Regions from separate parts of the Massilimicrobiota sp. mt181 genome, predicted to be linked through region 2. Evidence: a T-box and tRNA genes for the amino acid it is inferred to sense, from the RefSeq annotation. Region 2 holds a T-box; the other holds one or more tRNA genes.
The links. The T-box of region 2 lies ahead of pheS (phenylalanine--tRNA ligase subunit alpha). A T-box ahead of a tRNA ligase gene usually reads a tRNA of that ligase, here a tRNA-Phe.
Positions count from the first base shown of each region.

Region 1: it has a tRNA-Phe gene. The T-box ahead of pheS (phenylalanine--tRNA ligase subunit alpha) is inferred to sense a tRNA for this amino acid. The anticodon was not compared.

Region 1 is NZ_JBVAYN010000003.1:120,801-124,203, reverse strand. Features, by position in the region: gene ACZYT4_RS03000 (prephenate dehydrogenase) at 1-531, shown strand, start outside; tRNA gene ACZYT4_RS02995 (tRNA-Cys) at 704-778, shown strand; tRNA gene ACZYT4_RS02990 (tRNA-Leu) at 784-872, shown strand; tRNA gene ACZYT4_RS02985 (tRNA-Arg) at 943-1,019, shown strand; tRNA gene ACZYT4_RS02980 (tRNA-Pro) at 1,033-1,109, shown strand; tRNA gene ACZYT4_RS02975 (tRNA-Ala) at 1,116-1,191, shown strand; tRNA gene ACZYT4_RS02970 (tRNA-Ser) at 1,201-1,293, shown strand; tRNA gene ACZYT4_RS02965 (tRNA-Met) at 1,311-1,387, shown strand; tRNA gene ACZYT4_RS02960 (tRNA-Asp) at 1,391-1,467, shown strand; tRNA gene ACZYT4_RS02955 (tRNA-Phe) at 1,476-1,551, shown strand; tRNA gene ACZYT4_RS02950 (tRNA-Met) at 1,574-1,650, shown strand; tRNA gene ACZYT4_RS02945 (tRNA-Ile) at 1,687-1,763, shown strand; gene ACZYT4_RS02940 (HAD-IC family P-type ATPase) at 1,887-3,403, shown strand, end outside.
Region 2 is NZ_JBVAYN010000005.1:76,220-79,622, forward strand. Features, by position in the region: gene pheT (phenylalanine--tRNA ligase subunit beta) at 1-983, opposite strand, end outside; gene pheS (phenylalanine--tRNA ligase subunit alpha) at 988-2,022, opposite strand; T-box leader at 2,055-2,250, opposite strand; gene ACZYT4_RS04730 (ABC transporter ATP-binding protein/permease) at 2,317-3,403, opposite strand, start outside.

The DNA.
Region 1 (3,403 bases), on a different contig from region 2:
TTAGAAATTATCGATCAAGATGTTGAATATATTAGTGGTCATCCAATGGCAGGAAGAGAAAAAAAAGGATATTTGTATGCAAGTGAAAAAGTGTTTCATAATGCAAATTATATTGTCATACAACATGAAAAAAACCATCAGAAATCAATTGATTTTATGTGTCAATTTGTTGCTGAATTAGGATTTAAAAGTGTCAAAATTATGAGTCCTTATGCTCATGATGAAATTATTTCATTTACTTCTCAATTACCACATACATTGGCTGTGGCACTAATCAATAGTGATGATGAAAAATATGAGACCGGAAAGTATATTGGTGATTCTTTTCGTGACCTGACTCGTATTGCCAATATTAATGCGGATTTATGGATAGAATTGTTTTTTAATAACCAGGAATACTTATTATCATCAATGGCACGCTTTGAAAAAGAGTTCGATCAATTAAAAAAAGCAATTTATCAAAAAGATGAAAAAGCTTTAAGAGAGATGTTTTTGAAATCATCAAAGCGTCGCGAGAAATTGGAAAAATAGTCTTAAAATCAACAATATTTGTACATACGTAATGAAAGAGATTGAAAACTTTATAAAAAATCTCTTTCATTATTCTTTTGAGAAACATTTTGAAATGTAAAAAAAACAAAAAAAGGTATTGCATAAATGTGGAAAATATTATATACTATTTGAGCAACGAGTTAAGGGAAATGGTTCCATAGCCAAGTTGGTAAGGCTACAGACTGCAACTCTGTCATCGTCGGTTCGAGTCCGGCTGGAACCTCCATTGTTGCCCAGGTGGCGAAATTGGTAGACGCACAGGACTTAAAATCCTGCGGACCTTAAAATCCGTGCCGGTTCGACTCCGGCCCTGGGCACCAAATAAAAAAATTAAAAAAAGTGTTGCAATTGATAAAAAAATGTGATATTATTGAATGGCACTGTTAAGAGGCGCTAGTAGCTCAACTGGATAGAGTGCTTGACTACGGATCAAGAGGTTGTGGGTTCGATTCCTGCCTAGCGCGCCAATCAAATATCAAACGGGAAGTAGCACAGCTTGGTAGTGCACCTGGTTTGGGACCAGGGGGTCGCAGGTTCGAATCCTGTCTTCCCGACCATTTAATGGGGCTTTAGCTCAGCTGGGAGAGCGCCTGCTTTGCACGCAGGAGGTCAGCGGTTCGATCCCGCTAAGCTCCACCATTATGTTGCGGAGGTTTACCCAAGTCCGGCTGAAGGGATCGGTCTTGAAAACCGACAGGGGATGAAAGTCCCGCGGGGGTTCGAATCCCTCAACCTCCGCCATTTATTAAATTTCATATCGCGGGATGGAGCAGTCTGGTAGCTCGTCGGGCTCATAACCCGAAGGTCGTTGGTTCAAATCCTTCTCCCGCAACCAAATGGTCTGGTAGTTCAGTTGGTTAGAATGCCGCCCTGTCACGGCGGAGGTCGCGGGTTCGAGCCCCGTCCAGACCGCCATTTATTTTGGTTCCGTAGCTCAGTCGGTAGAGCAGAGGACTGAAAATCCTCGTGTCGCTGGTTCGATTCCGGCCGGAACCACCATTTTTTAAACGATTCACTACATGGCGGGGTAGCTCAGTTGGCTAGAGCAATCGGTTCATACCCGGTGGGTCGGGGGTTCGAATCCCTTCCCCGCTACCATTGAGTCAATGAGTGGTGAATACCACTTTTTATTTTGGACCCTTAGCTCAGTTGGTTAGAGCTATCGGCTCATAACCGATCGGTCGAAGGTTCGAGTCCTTCAGGGTCCACCATATTGTTGATAACCTCTTATGAGGTTTTTTTTGTTTTTTTGTAAAAAAAATTGTGCTATGATATTCTTATGGACTTTCACATAAATTCCATAAAGTTTTATTAAGATACAAGCAGGTGATATAATGGAAGATATAAGACATATGGGATTAACTGATCAGCAAGTTGAATCACGTATTCAACAGGGACATGTTAATATTTCTCATGATAATATTTCTAAAACAAAGAAGCAAATTGTTTTGGAACATACTTTGACATATTTCAACTGTTTAAATGTTTTTTTAGCAGCTATTATTATATCGACAGGGAGATGGACTAATCTCACTTTTATGGTTGTCGTTATTATTAATGCTTTTATAGGTATATATCAGGAATTTAAAGTTAAGAAAATTATTGATCAGTTAACATTAGTCACTGTGAAAACAATAAAAGTCATTAGAAATCAACAAATCCAAACTATTCCTATAGAAGAACTCGTTCTTGATGATGTTGTTTTTTTAGAGGCAGGAAATCAAATTGGTAGTGACTGTATTGTTTTAAAATCACAGGGTATGGAAGTTAATGAATCTATGTTAACGGGTGAATCAGAGCCAGTAAAGAAGATGAAAAATGATGAATTACTTTCTGGAAGTTTCGTTGTGGCAGGAAGTGCTTATGCGAAAGTTATCAGAGTTGGTAATGATAACTATTCAACAAATCTTGTACGCAAAGCTAAAAATAAAAATAATGCTTCTTCGGAAATGAAAAATTCTATTGAAAAAGTTATCAAGATTTTAAGTGTTGTGATTATTCCGGTAGGAATTGTTCTTTATTTTTCTCAGTTAACTGCTTTTCCTAATGATCAGGCAAGCGCGATTGTGAAAACTGTTGCAGGCGTTGTGGGGATGATTCCTGAAGGGCTGGTTTTGCTAACAAGTTTGTCTTTTATTATTGGTGTTGGTAAACTGGCAAGAAAAAATGCTTTGATTCAGGAAATGGAAGCTATTGAAGCCCTGGCAAGAGTGGATGTTTTATGTCTTGATAAGACAGGAACCATTACAACAGGGGAACTTAAGGTAGATCGTGTTTTGCCACTTCATTCTTCTTCTTTTCATGACATTGAAACGATTATGGGAGCAATGGCACATGAATTTGATGATGTGAATGCGACACAGCTGGCTTTACAAGATTATTTTTTAAAGTCTGAGCATATTGAAGTTTTGGAACGTATTCCATTTTCTTCGCAGCGTAAAATGAGAGCTTTGCATATTCAGGGAAAAGGGCACTACGTTTTAGGAGCACCAGAATTTCTCGTATCTGATGATTCTCAAACGTTGGAAATGGCTGAGTCCTATGCGAAAGAAGGCTATCGTGTCTTGTTGTTGGGTGAGACAGATTGTCTTGATTCTCATACATCTCAAATAGGCCATGTCAAAGCGATGGCTCTCATTGTGATTTATGATTGTATTCGCCCTGAGGCTAAAGAAACGCTTCGTTTTTTTGAAAATGCCCATGTTGATATACGCATATTATCTGGGGATAATCCAATGACTGTTTCACGTGTTGCCCAATTGGCAGGATTAAAAAATGGTGATCTATATATTGATGCATCCACTTTTCCTGATGATGACATGGAACTTGAAAAGATTGTCTCTCACTATCG
Region 2 (3,403 bases):
TCAATCTTTGTATCATCTCCACCCATCACACCAGCAACACAGCCAATTCCTTCATCTGTAGAAACAATGATATCTTCTGGTAAAATTTCATATTCTTTACCATCAAGTAATTTTGCTTTTTGATGGAAACCTGTTTTAATAACAAAACGTTTTTCTTTTAATTTATCATAATCATACATATGAATAGGTTGACCTGTTTCCAACATCACAAAATTAGAAATATCAACAACATTATTAATTGGTTTAATACCACTTGCCATCAAAAATGTTCTTAACCATTCAGGTGATTCTTTTGTTGTGACACCTTTCACTAATTTTGCACCAAAGAATGGACATAAATCTGTTTCCACATCAATTTGAATATCACTTTCTTTTTCATTCAAATCTTTTAATGGTGGAATCTGAACTTCACGACTTAATAAAGCACCAACTTCATAAGCTAAAGAAATCATAGCCATACAATCAGCTCTATTTGGTGTTAATCCAATTTCCAAAACAGTATCATCATATCCCATATATTTTAAGGCATCTTCACCAACTGGCGCATCATCATCTAAGACATGAATTCCAGCCTTATCTTCCTCACGTAATAATCGCTGATCAATACCTAATTCAGCAATGGAACAGATCATACCATTAGATTCAACACCACGGATTTTTGTTTCCTTGATTTTAAATCCATCCCCTAAATCACATCCTGGTAAAGCCACAATGACTTTTTGCCCAGCATCAACATTAGGCGCACCACAAACAATCTGTTGAACCTGACCATTTCCTATGTCCACCTGACAAACATTCAGATGATCACTATCAGGATGGGCTACTTTTTCTTGAACATACCCCACAACAAGCTTATCCCCTCTTGCAAAAGCATGCATTCCTTCAACTTCATGACCAATTGATGTTAACTGATCAGCAATTTCCTTTGCTGATAAATCATCAACTTTGACATATTGATTTAATAATTTTAAACTCGCTTCCATATGTTTAATCCTTTCTTACAAATTGATTCAAGAATCTTAAATCACCACTATAAAAATCTCTAATATTATCAATACCATATTTCAACATGGCTACACGTTCTAATCCAATACCAAATGCAAATCCTTGATAGACTTGACTATCAAATCCACACATTTCCAAAACTTTAGGATTAACCATTCCAGCTCCTAAAATTTCAATCCATCCTGTATGCTTACACATGGCACATCCTTTTCCATTACAGTTATGACATGAAATATCAACTTCTACACTTGGTTCTGTAAATGGGAAATATGATGGTCTTAAACGAATTTCACGTTTTTCACCAAACATCTTTTTCGCAAATAATTCTAATGTTCCTTTTAAATCTGCCATCGTAATATTTTTATCGATAACCAATCCTTCACATTGACTGAACTGATGTGAATGTGTTGCATCATCATCATCACGACGATATGTTTTTCCTGGACAAATGACCTTGATTGGCCCTTTTCCATTTGCTGCCAGCATGACATGAGCCTGTACTGGCGAAGTATGTGTTCTCAACAATGTATTTTCATCGATATAAAAAGTATCTTGCATATCTCTGGCTGGATGATCTTTTGGCAAATTCATCAATTCAAAGTTAAAATGATCAGATTCTACTTCTGGCCCCTCTGCCACACTATATCCCATACCTATAAATAAATCTTCCAATTCTTCTCTAATCATAGAAAGTGGATGAATTGTTCCTAAAGGCAAATGACTTCCTGGTAAACTAATATCAATTCTTTCATTTTTAATTTTTTCAAGCATTTCTTTTTCTTCCAAGATTTTTTTCTTATCTTCAATAGCTTGCGTTATATCTTGTTTGACTTTATTAGAAACCTGCCCAAAAGAAGCACGTTCTTCCTTTGACATATCTTTCATTGACTTCATTGCAGATTGCATTGGGCCTTTTTTCCCTAAATAAAAAACCCTTAAATCATTCAATTCTTTCAATGATGAACAATCTTGAATTTTCAATAAAGCTTCCTCTTTAATCTTTAATAATTCGTCCATAATTTCCTCCTTAAAATAAAAAAATCGTTCCACATAGGAACGATTAATCGCGGTACCATCCTAATTCATAACCAAAGTTATGCCCTTTAATGCAGTAACGTTGCATAACGGCGATGATTAGTCGCACTCCAAGGTGAATTCAATAAATGCATTGTAAGAAAACTTTCAGCATATGTTTTCCTCTCTGATACAAATTCTTTATTTACTTGTCCTCTTCATCGTGTTAACGCTATTATTATAACCAACTTTTTTTAGAAAAACAAGTTTTTTATCACCGATATTCTTGAAACATATTTATTCTTTTAACGCCTCTACTGTATTCATTTTCAAAATATAAAGAAGTGGTGGAATCTGACTGCATAAAACAAGAATATCACTGATTAAAAAAACAAATAACATCAATGGCCAATCTAATTCTACTCTTAATGTCTCTATTTCAAACATTTGTTTGATAAAAGAATTGATGATTTGAATCACCTGATAATAAAATAGGAAACACAATATCTGTGAACAAATAACAATCTGTATTGATTCATATAAAACAATTCTTAAAATATCAAATGTTCCTGCTCCAAAACATTTCATCACTGCTAAATCTTTTTTCTTTTGAATCACATTCAAAAACATAATTTCACCAATCAAAAATAAAGATGATAAAATAGCCAGACATGAAAATAAAAATAAAATCATATTCACCTGTTCAATAGTTTGTGAAACATTTTGTGATGTAGACTCTCCAATAGCCATAAACCGATAGTCTGGATATTGTTTTTCCAGTTGTTTGATAATATCTTGTCTTTGATAATCGGGATGAACATATAAAATCCCTAAATGTGATGAGATTTGATCCAATTGATAATGATAGACGTCTTTCAACAAATAAATATAAGCATGATCCATCTGATAGAATGTATCTAATGTTGTTGTCTGCGTGGTAATACCCACAATATGATAACAGATGGATTTCACTTCCCATTCATGCTGATACCAGGCATAAATAGATTTTCCAATCAGTGAAGAGACATCCTGTGTATCTACAAGATGCTGAGCGGTTGATAAAGAGAGGACAATCTCATTATGTGATTGAGGCAATCTCCCATATTTTAATGAAAGATAAGTATATGGAGAAGTGTCATCACCGATAAATAAAGTCTGTGATTGTTCGTATCTTTCCTCGTGAAAACCTATTCCTAGACACTCATAATCATCTAGAAACATTTCTGCTTTTAAAATACCTTCCTGTCCTTTCATCTGTGATAAAAGTTCCAAAGACAAGGACTGTTGATAACGTGACTGAAAACTAATACCAGAAGCAGGTACCATGGAATAAATGTATTGATGAAACTGTTTTTCAAGATGACGTGTTAAAGTCAAAGCAACA